Regions from separate parts of the Bradyrhizobium zhanjiangense genome, predicted to be linked through region 1. Evidence: riboswitches for the same ligand, from Rfam matches in the RefSeq annotation. Region 1 holds a riboswitch; each other region holds the start of a gene.

What was found. Region 1 has a riboswitch for cobalamin ahead of metE (5-methyltetrahydropteroyltriglutamate--homocysteine S-methyltransferase). Riboswitches for the same ligand answer to the same signal wherever they lie in the genome.
Region 2: linked by a shared signal. The riboswitch ahead of XH85_RS30605 (DUF1636 family protein) and the one ahead of metE (5-methyltetrahydropteroyltriglutamate--homocysteine S-methyltransferase) in region 1 are both predicted to bind cobalamin.
Region 3: linked by a shared signal. The riboswitch ahead of XH85_RS45435 (TonB-dependent receptor) and the one ahead of metE (5-methyltetrahydropteroyltriglutamate--homocysteine S-methyltransferase) in region 1 are both predicted to bind cobalamin.

What each region holds. Positions count from the first base shown of each region.
Region 1 covers NZ_CP022221.1:2,883,024-2,887,833, reverse strand. Annotated here, with positions in the region: gene XH85_RS13400 (hemerythrin domain-containing protein) at 1-206, shown strand, start outside; gene metE (5-methyltetrahydropteroyltriglutamate--homocysteine S-methyltransferase) at 824-3,169, opposite strand; cobalamin riboswitch at 3,273-3,475, opposite strand; gene XH85_RS13390 (nodulate formation efficiency C protein) at 4,491-4,810, shown strand, end outside.
Region 2 covers NZ_CP022221.1:6,356,466-6,361,275, reverse strand. Annotated here, with positions in the region: gene cobD (threonine-phosphate decarboxylase CobD) at 1-519, shown strand, start outside; gene XH85_RS30615 (cobyric acid synthase) at 508-1,956, opposite strand; gene cobO (cob(I)yrinic acid a,c-diamide adenosyltransferase) at 1,969-2,604, opposite strand; cobalamin riboswitch at 2,644-2,863, shown strand; gene XH85_RS30605 (DUF1636 family protein) at 2,958-3,332, shown strand; gene cobW (cobalamin biosynthesis protein CobW) at 3,329-4,378, shown strand; gene cobN (cobaltochelatase subunit CobN) at 4,378-4,810, shown strand, end outside.
Region 3 covers NZ_CP022221.1:6,339,430-6,344,239, forward strand. Annotated here, with positions in the region: gene XH85_RS45435 (TonB-dependent receptor) at 1-2,076, opposite strand, end outside; cobalamin riboswitch at 2,191-2,392, opposite strand; gene XH85_RS30525 (histidine phosphatase family protein) at 2,465-3,037, shown strand; gene cobT (nicotinate-nucleotide--dimethylbenzimidazole phosphoribosyltransferase) at 3,044-4,096, opposite strand; gene cobF (precorrin-6A synthase (deacetylating)) at 4,107-4,810, opposite strand, start outside.

The sequences.
Region 1 (4,810 bases):
TCTTTCCCGCCGCCCTGAAGGCTCTCTCGGCTCAGGATTGGACCGAAATCGCTTCCGCCCTCACCAATGATGGAGATCCGCTGTTCAGTGAGCCAGCGGCAGCGACTTCCGATGCGCTAAGAGCGCATATTCTGCAATTGGAGCAAGAAGCTGAGGCCGAACGGAGCTCGGTCGCGTTATCGTCCGCCAAGGACGGCAATCCGTGACACGGCGCCGAGACGGACGCGCCGTATTGATCGCGGCCGTTTGACAGCAGGAGGTGGACCTCATGCTCATTCTGTCGAAAAACAAATGGCGGTGCTCGCGGGCACTTCCGCGGTGCCGATAGGGTGCTCCTCAGCGCCCAAGCCGAAACCCAACTATCGGGGGGAACCGCTTCCTTGGAGCCGGGCTTACGTCGCGCTGATCGAACCCAGGGTTCCAGGCAGGAAAGCGCATCGAGTTTGCTGTTGGTGTCCTGCGGTGACCGCCCGGCATGCCCTCTCGCTGCCGTCGTAATCGTGCCGACGTGCTCATGGGCGACAAACCTTGGTGTAGATTTCTAACTCTCAGGCTATACGGTCGCATACCACGGCATAATTGAGCTACGCTGAGCTTGTGCTTCAACTGGGCTCAGATTTTCGGCGAATGTCCTCGCCGTGATCGAACCGGCGGCTGTCCTCCTCCGCCGATGGAAGCCCGCGCGATGCGTCAGCTTCGCTCCTCCCAGACTTTCGCCCGGCCCGCTAAGCGGGGCCGGGCATTTTTTTGTGTTCCCACGGCTCTCGAGAGCGCAAATGACCACAAGCGGATCAGCTTTGTCGAGAAGAGACCCAACCCCCGATCAACGGCCTCGCGGGTCGAATGCAGCGCGCAGTTCGCGGGCGGCAGCGACCATGTTCGCTAGCGCTGGCCGAACCTCCTCCCATTTGCGCGTCTTCAGGCCGCAGTCCGGATTGATCCAGAGCTGCGAATCCTGCAGCCGCGTCCGAGCCAACGCCATCAGCTCCTTCATTTCACCCGTCTCGGGAACGCGTGGAGAGTGGATGTCGTACACACCCGGCCCGATCTGATTTGGATATTCGTAGTTCCTGAACGCGTCGAGTAGTTCCATTTTCGAGCGTGATGTCTCGATCGAGATGACATCCGCGTCCATTGCAGCGATTGCACCGATGATGTCGTTGAACTCCGAGTAGCACATATGTGTATGAATTTGCGTTTGATCGGCGACGCCCGATGAACAGATGCGAAAGGAATCGACGGCCCAGTCGAGATAAGCCGCCCACTCCGACCGACGCAACGGCAATCCTTCGCGGAGTGCAGCTTCGTCGATCTGGATCATGGTCGCACCAGCATTCTCGAGATCGCGGACTTCGTCTCGGATCGCGAGCGCAATCTGGCGGCAGACCTCGCTTCTGGGAATATCATCGCGAACAAAGGACCAGTTCAAGATCGTCACCGGTCCCGTCAACATCGCCTTCATCGGCTTCTTCGTTAGTGATTGCGCGTAGCGCCACCAGTCCACGGTGATAGGCTTCGACCGCACTACATCGCCAAACAGGATCGGTGGCCTGACGCAGCGCGAGCCGTACGACTGCACCCATCCGTTCCTGGTAAATGCGAAGCCGGCGAGTTGCTCGCCGAAGTACTGCACCATGTCATTGCGCTCGAACTCGCCATGCACGAGGACGTCAAGACCGATGTCCTCCTGCCAACGTACGGCGCGCGCAGTCTCCTCCTTGAGGAACCTGTCGTATTGCTCGTCGCTTATCGCGCCTCGCGCATACGCCGCACGGGCATTCCGGACCTCTGTGGTCTGCGGAAACGACCCGATCGTCGTGGTTGGAAAAGCCGGTAGTCCGAAACGATTTCTTTGGATCTCGGCACGACGGGCAAATGGGCTCGCGCGCCGACGCATGGTCTGGTCGATCGCTGTCATCCGGACAGCGACATTGGCATCACGGATTTTCGGCGAAGACCGGCGGACAGTCGCGGCACGTTCCGACTCGGCAAGAGCTAGCGCAACATTCTGGTCGCCCGCAAGTGCCCGCGCTAGGATCGCAAGCTCCCGCATCTTCTGGACCGAGAAAGCAAGCCAGCTCTTGACGTCGGAAGCGAGACCGGTCTCGAGTTCAACATCGACCGGCACATGAAGCAGCGAGCAGGATGGGGCAATCTGTACACGATCCTTGCCAAGCTTCGCAATCGCGGGTTCGAGCTGCTGGCGCAGCGACGACAAATTCGACCGCCATACATTCCGACCGTCGACGACACCGAGCGACATGACGAGATCACTTCGGCCGCCAGCGATAATCTGGTGCAACAACTGTGGCGCTCGAACCAGATCGAGGTGCAGCCCGGCAACTGGCAGGCTCAAGGCGGTGTCGAGATTGTCGCCGAGGTCTCCGAAATAACTGGCAACCATGATCTTGATGGCCGGCCCCTCCTTGGCGAGCCGGTCATAGGCATGTCGCAAAGATTTTCGCGCCCCCTCCTCCAGATCGAGAATCAGGCAGGGCTCGTCGAACTGAACCCAATTTGCCCCACGTTTGGCCAATTCCTGCAGAACCTCGATATACGCGGGTATCAGTTCATCCAGCAGTGAGAGTGGCTGGAACGTGGGATCGGGACTCTTGCCGAGCTTTAGGAATGTGACCGGCCCGATCAGGACAGGGCGGGTCTGAAAGCCAAGGGCCTTGGCTTCCTCATACTCCTCGATCGGCTTGCGAGAGCATAGCCTGAAAGTCTGTCCCCTGTGAAACTCGGGGACCATGTAGTGGTAGTTGGTGTCGAACCACTTGGTCATCTCCTGCGCGGGTGCGCCAAATCCGCGCGGTCCGTGACCGCAACTCGCTTCCTGGTCGTCGCATTGTGAACCGCGGGCCATGGCGAAGTATGTCTTGAGCGAAACGGATTCGTCTTTCGAGGCGTAGATCTCCGGGATGGCGCCAACCATGACACTTGTGTCGAGCACCTGGTCATACAGCGAGAAATCGTTCGATGGAATGACCGTGACGCCGATAGATTTCTGACGAGCCCAGTTCGCGGCACGCAGGCCAGCTGCGTCCTCGAGCAACTGCTGTTCGCTGCTTTTTCCGGCCCAGTAGCTTTCTAGAGCGAGTTTGAGCTCGCGCCTTGGACCGATGCGTGGCGTTCCGAGCGTGGCAACAGGAAGGGAGAGAAGAGACATAGCGTTAACCCCATGTTGGGAGCAAAGGCCATGGCGGACGCAGGCAGGGGAAGTCGCGCGGTGCGACGGCTGCTTGGCGCACCACCGGGACACCCCGCCCGTGGACGAATATTTTGTCGGGGCAGGTCTCCTGGCTCGCGGGTCATCGCTGCTGTCCGGCCTTCCCGAAGCCGCGCAGGCTTCAGTGACATCGTTGGACAGCGGCTCGCCGCTCACAGTTGCGGGGGCAGCGCCGGCATTTTCACCGGCTTCCCTCTTAGCTCCGGATCAAATGGAAACCGGAGAACCTCGACGACCTGGATTATCGGCAAGAGAAGTCTTCCGTCAACCTCCCAGATTCTGTCTCAAGCTGATGCTGCGACATCTGCTACGCGAATGACCGTGCATCTCTATCATTGAGATGATGTAGAAGCGCTCTCCAATCAGCGATATCGCAATGAGCATCGCAGCTGCCCGCGGGGTGCACGCCAGATCGGTGGAACGGACAAATGCGGCTTGCGCGGTCGGGACTGCTGCCTCGAGGGCAGAACGCATTGTCGCCCGTCCCAGCTTCCCAGCGGTTTTTCGAGCACGTGCGCCATCCAGCCACCTTCTCGACCAACAGGATCCGTGTTGAATAGGCCCAAGACATCTGGATAAGCCAGCAACATACCCGGGCAGCACGTTTGATTTGCGGTGCTAGCCACACCCCAAATGCTCGGCGAAGATCGGCTTGGCGTCGTTCGCCATCGAGTACAAAGCGCGCCCGACTGAGGCTGTTCTCGACTTCCGGAGCGCCGCACGTCGCGAAAGGGCGCGCCATGGCCCCTTGGCCGAAAGTGCCCGAAGCCACGGCAGAGATCGAAAGCCCACATTCCGGCAACGATAACCGAACGACACGGTTCAATGACGGCAAACGGGCTGCCACTTCTCATCAGGAACTTGGCACCGAGGCGTTCCGCTGTGCCGTCGAACATCCGGTGCGTGACGGGGATGCATAAGCCGCGCTGGAGAGGTTGAACGGAAACATCGAGACATGCGCCAGTCGGAAAGTCGACAAAGAGGACACAAAACCGGTGCGAATTGCCGTCTATTATCTGGCACGAAGAATGCACGTCCTCTGCATGCCCAGTCCTCCTGCTGGGCATGTCCAGCACAGCAAATTGAGGCTGTCGGTGGCAGTGAAGTTAGCGGCGCGTGACATAGAGGGGAGCGCCTGCTCGCACGGGAAACCAGTGGTCGCCCCGTCGCGTCGCCGCTAACTTCTTGCGCTCGCGCATAACAGGTTGAAGGTTGCCCGCTCTGGAATGACGTGTGGATGAGACCGAATAGGCCGACGGTTATGAAGAAAACGTCAGGAAGACGCGCGCTATGGCTTTGGCTCGGTCGATCCCTGATCTGCCTGGCCGGGCTGGCTGCGACGAGCAACACTGTTCGCGCCAACGACAGCCCCCCTATCGAAAACGACAGCCCTCTTATCCAAAGATTCAAGTCACAGTGGCGAGCGCAAGACGGTGAGACAATAGAACAAGTTATCTCCAACGCCTCGAAGGTGGCACAGTTCGTCCCTCGAATGTGGGGCGTCGCTGAACTTGACCAAAATGAACATGTTTTCGTTTCTTGGACCAGGCACCGGGATGATAAATCAGACGAAGAGTACGT
Region 2 (4,810 bases), 3.5 Mb from region 1:
CTGCCGCGCGTCGGCCGTCTCGTGATCGACGAGAGCTTTGCCGACGCCGTTCCGCAGCTGTCGCTTGCTTCGGAAGCGGATCGGCCGGGGCTGCTGAACCTGCGCTCGTTCGGAAAGTTTTATGGCCTTGCCGGCCTGCGGCTTGGGTTCGCGCTCGGCAATGCGGCCGATATCGGCAAGCTTGCATCGATGTCGGGGCCATGGCCGGTCTCGGGGGCAGCGATCGCGATTGGCTGCCGCGCCTTGCGCGATGATGCCTGGGCCGAGGCGACGTCAGCGCGGCTCGCACGCGACTGTGCTCGCCTCGACGCCATGGTGCAGTCGCAAGGCTGGACGCTTGTCGGCGGCACGCCCTTGTTTCGTCTTTATGGAACGCCTGACGCGCGCGCCGCGCAGGAAAAACTCGCGCGTCGCCAAATCTGGTCGCGTGTCTTCGCGAGAGAGCCGACATGGCTGCGCCTCGGGCTTCCCGGCAGCGAAGCCGAATGGGCTCGCCTTGCCGAGGTGCTAGCGCGCTAACGCGAGCAATCCTTCGACGTCGAGATGCTTTTCGATGTGATCGGCGAGGGCATCGAGCGCGCTCTCGACCCTGGCGTGATAGGGCTCGTCGCCCGCGGGAATATCGAGTTTTGCCAAGAACGCCTTGCGGAAATCATCCGACGTGAACAGGCCGTGCAAATAGCTGCCCTGCACGCGGCCTTCGCGCGAGATCGCGCCTTCCGGCTCGCCGTTCAGTTTCGCAAATGGCCGCGCGCGGTCGGGCCCATCGGTGCGGCCGATGTGGATCTCGTAGGCCTCGATCGGCTTGTCGGTGGCGGCATGCACGGCCGCGACACGCGTCAGCGTCTTCTGCGGGCTCATCACTGTTTCTACATCCAGCAGCCCGAGACCCGGCGTGTCGCCCGCAGGGCCCTCGATGCCATCGGGATCAGCGACTCTATGTCCGAGCATCTGATAGCCGCCGCAGAGACCGAGCACATGGCCGCCGCGGCGGTGATGTGCGAGCAGATCGATGTCCCAGCCCTGCGCCCGCAAAAAGGCGAGATCGCCGCGGGTGGATTTTGAGCCGGGGATGATGACGAGCCTGACATCGCCAGGAATCGCTTCGCCCGGACGCACCATGACGAGATCGACGCCCGGTTCGAGCTTGAGCGGATCGAGATCGTCGAAATTGGCGATCCGCGATAACGCGAGACAGGCGATCTTGCATTGGCCCGGCTTTCGCGCATCGCGCAGGCCCAGCGCATCCTCTGCCGGCAGCTCGCCGGCGCGTGCGAACCAGGGCAGCACGCCGAGACCGCGCCACGCAGTCCTCGCTTCGATCAGCTTGTAGCCGTCATCGAACAGCGTGGGATCGCCGCGGAATTTGTTGATGACAAAACCCTGGATCATCGCGGCATCATCGGGGTCGATCACCGTCTTGATGCCGACGAGCTGCGCGATGACGCCGCCGCGGTCGATGTCGCCGACCAGCACCACCGGCACGTCGGCCTTGCGCGCAAAGCCCATATTGGCGATGTCGGCCTTGCGCAGGTTCACCTCGGCCGGGCTGCCGGCGCCTTCCACCAGCACCAGATCAGAGCGTGCCTTCAGCCGCTCAAAGCTCTCCAGCACGGCACTCATCAGCGAGGGCTTCATCGCGGCATAGTCACGTGCACGGGCGGTTGCGATGCGCTTGCCGTGGACGATAACTTGCGCGCCGACATCGGTCTCCGGCTTCAGCAGCACCGGGTTCATGTCGGTGTGCGGCTCGACGCCGGCGGCGAGCGCTTGGAGCGCCTGGGCGCGGCCGATCTCGCCGCCATCGACGGTGACGGCCGCATTGTTCGACATGTTCTGCGGCTTGAACGGCAGCACGCGCAGGCCACTGCGCGTGAAGGCGCGCACCAGGCCGGCAACGATGAGCGACTTGCCCACGTCCGAGCCGGCCCCTTGGATCATCAGCGCGCGCGCCATAGCGAGATCGTCTCAGAATTCGACGCCGGCCTGCGCCTTGATGCCGGAGCGGAAGGGATGCTTGACCAGCGTCATCTCGGTGACGAGGTCGGCGATCTCGATCAGCTCGTCCTTGGCGTTGCGTCCGGTGAGCACGACATGCGTCATCGGCGGCTTCTGCGTGGTGAGGAATTCGACGACCTCGGCGATATCGAGATAGTCGTAGCGCAGCGCGATGTTGATCTCATCGAGCACGACCATGCGCAGATTGGAATCTGATATCAGCTCCTTGGCCTTCTCCCAGCCGGCGCGCGCGGCGGCGATGTCGCGGGCGCGGTCCTGCGTCTCCCAGGTGAAACCTTCGCCCATGGCGTGGAACTGGCAGAGATCGCCGAAATGACCGGTGAGCAGGCGCCGCTCGCCGGTGTCCCAGGCGCCTTTGATGAACTGCACCACCGCGCAGGGGAAGCCATGGGCGACGCAGCGGACGATCATGCCGAAGGCGGAGGACGACTTGCCCTTGCCGGCGCCGGTGTGGACGATGATGAGGCCTTTTTCGCCGCTCTTGGTCGCCATGATCTTGTCGCGGGCGGCCTTCTTCTTCGCCATTTTCGCAGCGTGCCGGGCGTCGGTTTCCTCGCCCGTTTGGGTCTCCGGTTCAGGCGTCATCGTACCAGTCCTTCGGCTTGACAAGTGGCGGCCAGCGGCAAATGGTGGGCCCGCGTTGGTTCCTGTCCTATGACAGGCGAAGAGGGAATGCGATAGGGTCCGAATCGGCAAGATTTGGGTCCAAAATGCAGCCGCCCCCGCGACCGTGACCGGAGAGATGCCCGAAGCCACTGATCCCCCAGGGGATCGGGAAGGCGGGGATCGAAGGGCAAGACCCTGCTCCGCAAGCCGGGAGACCTGCCAGCGCGGACGATTTTGGACCGGCGGACGGGGTGTTCCGCGACGGGGAAACGGGCCCCTGAAAAGTGGTTCGTGCGCCTCTTCGCCTCCCGCTGTTTATTCTGGAAGAGGCGATGACGGTCACACTTCACGTCTGCATTACCTGCCGTGCCGGCGAGACACTTGGCCAGGGCGAGACGACGCCAGGCAAGCGGCTGCATGGCGCGATCCTGGACGCCGGCGTGCCCGATGGCGTCAGCGTGGTTCCCGTTGAATGCCTGTCCGCCTGCAGCCAGGGCTGCTCAGTCGCGCTCAGCGCGCCCGGCCGCTGGTCCTACGTCTATGGCCGCCTGTCGGATGCGAATGCGCGCGACGTGATCGCGGGCGCTGCGGCCTATGCGGCCGCGCCCGACGGCCTCGTGCCCTGGCGCAGCCGTCCCGAAATCTTCCGCAAGCAATCGCTTGCGCGCATTCCCCCCATCGCCGTCGTGCCGGAGGCCGCCGAATGAATTCGCTCGCAAAAGTCCCGGTTACGGTGGTCACCGGTTTCCTCGGCTCCGGTAAGACGACACTGATCCAGCATCTGCTTGCCAATGCGGGCGGGAAGAAGCTCGCCGTGCTCGTCAACGAGTTCGGCAGCGAGGGTGTCGATGGCGAGATCCTGAAGTCGTGCGCCGACGCCAATTGCCCGGAGGAGAACATCGTCGAGCTCGCCAATGGCTGCATCTGCTGCACCGTCGCCGACGATTTCATTCCGACCATGGAGCAGCTCTTGGCGCGCCCAGTGCGGCCCGATCACATCCTGATCGAGACCTCGGGCTTGGCGCTGCCAAAGCCGCTGCTGAAGGCGTTCGATTGGCCGGAGATCCGCTCGCGCATCACGGTCGACGGTGTGATCGCGCTGGCCGATGCCGAAGCCGTCGCTGCTGGCCGCTTCGCGCCGGATCCCGCTGCGGTCGAAGCGCAGCGCGCGGCCGACGAAAACCTCGATCACGAGACGCCGCTGTCGGAAGTGTTCGAGGACCAGATCGCCTGTGCCGACATCGTGCTGTTGACCAAGGCCGATCTTGCGGGCGCCACGGGTATCGAAGCGGCCAAGGCGGCGATCACGGCCGAGATGCCGCGCCGCGTGCCGATGTTGCCCGTCACCGACGGCGCGATCGATGCGCGCGTCATTCTCGGTCTCGGCGCTGCCGCCGAAAACGATCTTGCCGCGCGCCCCTCGCATCATGACGGCGAGGAGGAGCATGAGCACGACGATTTTGCCTCGGTCGTGATCGATCTTCCGGAAGTGTCTAATGTCGATGCGCTGGTCGCCTCCATCCAGCGCCTGGCACGCGAGCAGAACGTGCTGCGTGCCAAGGGCTATATCGCGGTCGCGGGCAAGCCGATGCGCCTGTTGCTGCAAGCGGTCGGCGAGCGCGTGCGACACCAGTTCGACAAGCCCTGGGCTGCCGGCGTACGGCAGTCGAAGCTCGTCGTGATCGGCGAGCATGGCGACATCGACGAGGCCGCGATCAGGTCAGGACTTGGTCTTTCAGGATCTGGCATCTGATGCACGTCGTTTTCCGCGAGAGCCGCGGTCTCGAGGAGACCGCGACGCCAAGGGACATCGGCCAGGACCCGGCCGATCTCGTGGTGCTCTCGTATTCGGATTCCGACCTTGCCGCGTTCGCGGCCGGCTGGCGGCGCGGCCGCGACAGCTTGCCGTCGCTGCGGCTCGCCAATCTTGCGGAGCTGCGTCATCCGCTCTCGGTCGACACCTATATCGAACGCACGCTGTCGCAGGTGCGTGGCATCCTGGTGCGGCTGATCGGCGGTGAGTCCTACTGGCCGTATGGTCTCGCGGCGCTCCAGCAACTTGCCAAGGACCGTAACATCGTGCTGGCCGTGCTGCCGGCCGATGGCCGCGACGATACGCGGCTGGACGCGTATTCGACCTTGCCGGTGTCGACGCTGCGCCGGCTCAAGGTGCTCTGCGACACCG
Region 3 (4,810 bases), 3.5 Mb from region 1:
CGTGAAGAAGCGCCAGGATGCGCCGGCGTTGGCCACGATGCGCGGCACGTTCGGCGGCGTATTGCCGGAGAACGAGCCACCGACAAAGTTGTAGTCGGCGTAGCGCGCATCGACATAGGCGATGTTACCCCAGAGACGCAGGGGGTCGATCGGGCGCACGGCCGCCGCGAGCTCCACGCCCTTCGACTCCTGCCGTCCGGCGATGTTGAGCTGCATGCCGCCAGCTGCGGCATAGACGTTCTTGCGCACGATGTCGTAGGCGGAAAACGACCACTCCGCCCTGTTGTCCCAGAACAGGTGCTTGACGCCGGTCTCATAGGTGCGCGCGGTTGTCAGGTCGAGCGGCTGGGTCGGCCCGAGCAGAAAGATGTTGTTGGCTGCGATGTCGGCGCCGGTGGCGTACTGGCTGAAGAAGGTCAGGCCAGGAACAGCCTCCCAGGTATAGCCGATGCGTCCCGTCACCGGCGCCCAGTCTTTGGTGAACGGGAAGCCAGCCTTCTCCAGGCCGTTCTTATCGGTCGAGTTACGGTCGAGCCCGATATGCTCGACGCGCAGGCCGCCGATCAGAGCGAAGGTACGTGTCAGCTTCAGCCGGTCCTCGAACGACAGCGCCTCGTTGTCGATGCGCGCGGTTTGCTGCTGGATCGTGAGCGGGCCGTAAAAGCCGCGGTTGGGATCGACGAGCGAAACGGAATCGCCAGGGAAGTTCGCCGCGCCCGGCCTGACGAAATCGAGATAGCTTGACGAGAGAGTCGTGACCAGCCGGTTGTCGAAGCCAGCGATGTTCGCATCCCAGAGCAGGTCGGTGACATTGCCCACCAGCCGCTGGCTGTGCGCGACATAGAAGCGTTCACGATCGACCATGTTCGTCGTGGAATTGAACGCCTCGATCTCGTTGTTGAACCAGGTGCGCTCTGCGCCGAAGCCATAGGCTTGGCTTTTCAGCGTCAGATCGGGCGCCAGCTTCAGCTCGAAACCGCCGCGCAGCCACACCTCTTGCGCGACGTTGCGGTTGTCGAGGACGTTGTAGTTGGTGTTGAAGGTACGATCATCGATGGTGACGGCACCGAGATTGGTTCCGTTGTAGTTCGAGACGTAATTGCCGGAGACGATGCCGCTCGTCGCGTGCGAGCCGCTGAAGGCGATCGGCACCAGCGGCGCGCCCCAATAGGCTTTGGAACGATCCTCCCGGTACTCGATCGCGCCCCAGATCTTGAGACTGTCGGAGATGCGGTAATTGAGCTGGCCGGACGTGTCGAACGTCTTGACATTGGTATCGTCGGCAAAGCCGTTGAGCGTGGAACGGCTGATGTCAAAGCGATAGTCCAGCCCCTGCACGTTGGTGCTGCCGCCGGAACCGTAATGGGCGCGGAACGAGTTCAGGGAATCCCAGGAGAAGTCAGCTTCATTCCGGATCGGTCCGGTATGCGGCTGCTTGGTGACGAAGTTGATGGCACCGCCGGCGGCGCCCTCGCCCGAGATCAGCGAGGCCGGACCTTTCAGGAATTCCACCGCCTCCAGATTGGCGGTATCTGCGATCCGCGAGGTCATGTTCTGCGGACCGATCTTAATGCCGTTGTAGAGCGTGTTGATTTGGCTGTTGGTGAAGCCGCGCATCGAGAAGGCCGAAGGTTCAGCCGGATTGTCGCCGGAGGTGACACCGACTGCGCCCTGCGCCACCTCGGAGACAGTGCGATAGCCCTGCTCGCGCATCGTCTCGGCCGAGATCACCTCAACGGTCGCCGGCGTCTCGCGCACGGTGAGGCCGAGCCGCGAAGCGCTTTCGGCGACCGCATTGCTGTTGAGCGGCGCTGCTGCCGCGGCGGCCGGCACGACAGGCTTGGGCGCTGCGGATGCGGCCGCCGGTCTGCGTGCAGCTGCACGGCGGGCGCTCTGCGCCTCCCGGCCCGCCGGCTTGGCCTGCTTGCGGGATTGCGCCGGCGACACCTCGACCGGCGGCAGGGGTTCGCGGGCCTGCTGCGCCAGCGCCACGGGCAGATCAAAAACGGCAAAGGATGTGAGCGCCGCGGAGGCAAGCAGGAAGCGGCGCGGTCGGACAATATGGATGAAAGACACGGTTCGAAACCTCGGTATGACGTCAGTGGCACGTCACAGCGAACGAGGTCTCACCCTGGCTAATCAGCCGTCCGATGAAGCCGAATGTCTGTACTCCCCGACCGACATCTTCGCGTGTGACCACGGCTGACGGCAGGTCTCCTGGCTCGCGGGTCGTGACCGCTTCGTCGCCTTCCCGGGACCGAGGACCCAGTGGCTTCTGACGAAGGATTCACCGCTTACAGTTGCGGGGGCAGCCGCGGCATTGGGGACAATTTCCCCGCACCGCATTCCCTTTTCATCCCCTCTCGGGGAAACCGTCGAAGCCATCTAGGATTACGATCAAGACAGAGTCAATGTGCAAGCTGCGGCGTTATTGCCACAGCAACCAACTTCCTCGGAGATGAGCATGGAAGGCGAGACCTTCCTCTGGCTGATACGGCATGCACCGGTCGACGGCGTCGCGGGGACGATCCATCCGGCTGACGCGCCGGCCAATCTCGGCGATCGCGCGCAATTGCAGGTACTGCGGCAGTGCCTGCCGCGAAGCGCCGCGAGCTATGCCAGCCCGTCGCGACGCACGGTCGAGACCGCGCAGGCGCTGGGACTCGCGCCCGAGTTGATGCCCGAATTCAGTGAACAGGATTTTGGCGCATGGACCGGCCGTCGGCATGACGAGATCGACGCGGCTGGCGACGAGGCCTATGCGCAATTCTGGAGCGATCCGGCGCGCGGACGTCCGCCGGGCGGCGAGAGCTTTGAGGATCAGGTCACGCGCGTCCGGCTTGGGCTCTCGCGGATCGGCGCGGGCTCCGCAGCGCTCGTCGTGCATTCCGGCACGATCCGCGCTGCGCTCTGCATCGCGCTGGATCTGACACCGCACGCCGCCTTGCGCTTCGTGATCGATCCGCTGTCGCTCACCCGGATCGACCGGCTCGCGACCGGGTGGCGCGTCGTTTCCGTCAATCAGCGGATGGCCTGAGCCGGATCAGGCCGGACGGTCCGGCACATTGGCCTGCGCAAATGTCGCCATGCCGTTGTGGAGCGCGCAAGCCGACCGCACCAGCGGCAGCGCGATCGCGGCGCCGGAGCCTTCGCCGAGCCGGAGATCGAGGCTGATCAGCGGCTGCACGTTCAGCGCACGCAGCACCAGCCGATGCCCCTGCTCTGCCGATTGATGCGACGGCAGCAGGAACGGCCGGCAGGACGGGTTGATCCGCACCGCCGCCAGCGCCGCCACCGACACGATGAAGCCGTCGATCAATACAGGGATGCGGCGCTGCGCAGCTGCAATGATCGCGCCTGAGATCGCCGCGATCTCGAGGCCGCCGACCGCGCATAGGATGTTTTCGGGCGAAGCCCCTGCAATGCCATGGCGCGCAATCGCGGCATCGATCACCCGCGCTTTGTGCGCACGGCCGGCCGCATCGATGCCGGTGCCGCTGCCGGCGATCTCCTCGGCACTGATGCCGAGCAGGCTCGCCGCGATCGCTGCCGAGGTCGTGGTATTGCCGATGCCCATCTCGCCGAAAATCAGCAGATCGGGCTGATTGGCTGCTGCGCGCGCAACCGCGCGCTGACCGGCCTCAAACGCGAATGCCAGTTCCGCAGGTTCGAGGGCAGCTTCCACGCTGAAGTCGCGCGTGCCAGAGCGCGGCTTGTCGGTGACGATGCCCGCCATCTCCTCCTGCGCCAGCGTGCCGGCGTCGACCACCTCCAGGCTGGAGCCAAGCTCACGCGCCAGCACCGAGATCGCGGCGCCGCCAGAGGCAAAATTCGCCATCATCGCGATGGTGACCGCTTGCGGATAGGCCGACACGCCCTGCGCGACGATGCCGTGATCACCGGCGAAGACGATGATCGGCACGCGCGCGGCGCGAGGAGATTCCGTCGCTTGCAGGCCCGCAAGCTCGATCGCGAGTTGCTCGAGCCGGCCAAGCGCGCCGGTCGGCTTTGTCAGTTGCGCCTGACGCGCGATGGCTGCCTCGCGATGATGCGCGGAGATCTCGGGACACTGTTGGTAGATCCATTCGGGGAGCATGCTGCCTCGCTTAACGCGTGCGCTTGAGAATGTAGCTGTCCATGATCCAGCCATGCCGCTCGCGCGCTTCCTGCCGCATTGCGACAATACGCGAGCCCACTTCGGCCAGCGCGCCGGACATGACGATCTGATCGGGCATGCCAAGATAGGCGCCCCACCAGATCTGAAGCCCAGCCGGATCGAGCGACTGGAACGCCGTGCCGCCGTCGAGCATCACCACCACGGTATCGACGCTCTGCGGCCAGCCGCCTTCGCGCAAGCGCCGCCCCGTCGTGACTAGGAACGGCTCGCCGATGTCGTTGAGCGGCAGCGCATGCACGGCGCACAGCGCCTGGATTGAGGTGATGCCGGGCACGACCTCGATATCAGGCAAGGGATCGAGCCGCCGCGCGATGCGTAGCGAGGAGTCGTAGAGCGAAGGATCGCCCCAGATCAGCAGCGCAACCTTGCCCTCGCCGGCGAGATGATTTGCGATCGTTTGCGACCAGGTCGCGGCAACCGCATCGTGCCAATCGTCCACGCCCTTGCGGTAGTCCGCCTCAGTCGCGTCACGCACTGGCAAGTCGAACTCGGCGATGCGCGTGCTCGCGCTGGTGAGCACGTCCGCGCAGATCGTCCGCCGCAGATCCGCAAGATCGGATTTCGCCGACCCCTTGCGCGGGATCAGGACGAGATCGGCGGCGTTGATGGCTTGGATCGCGGCGCGCGTGAGCT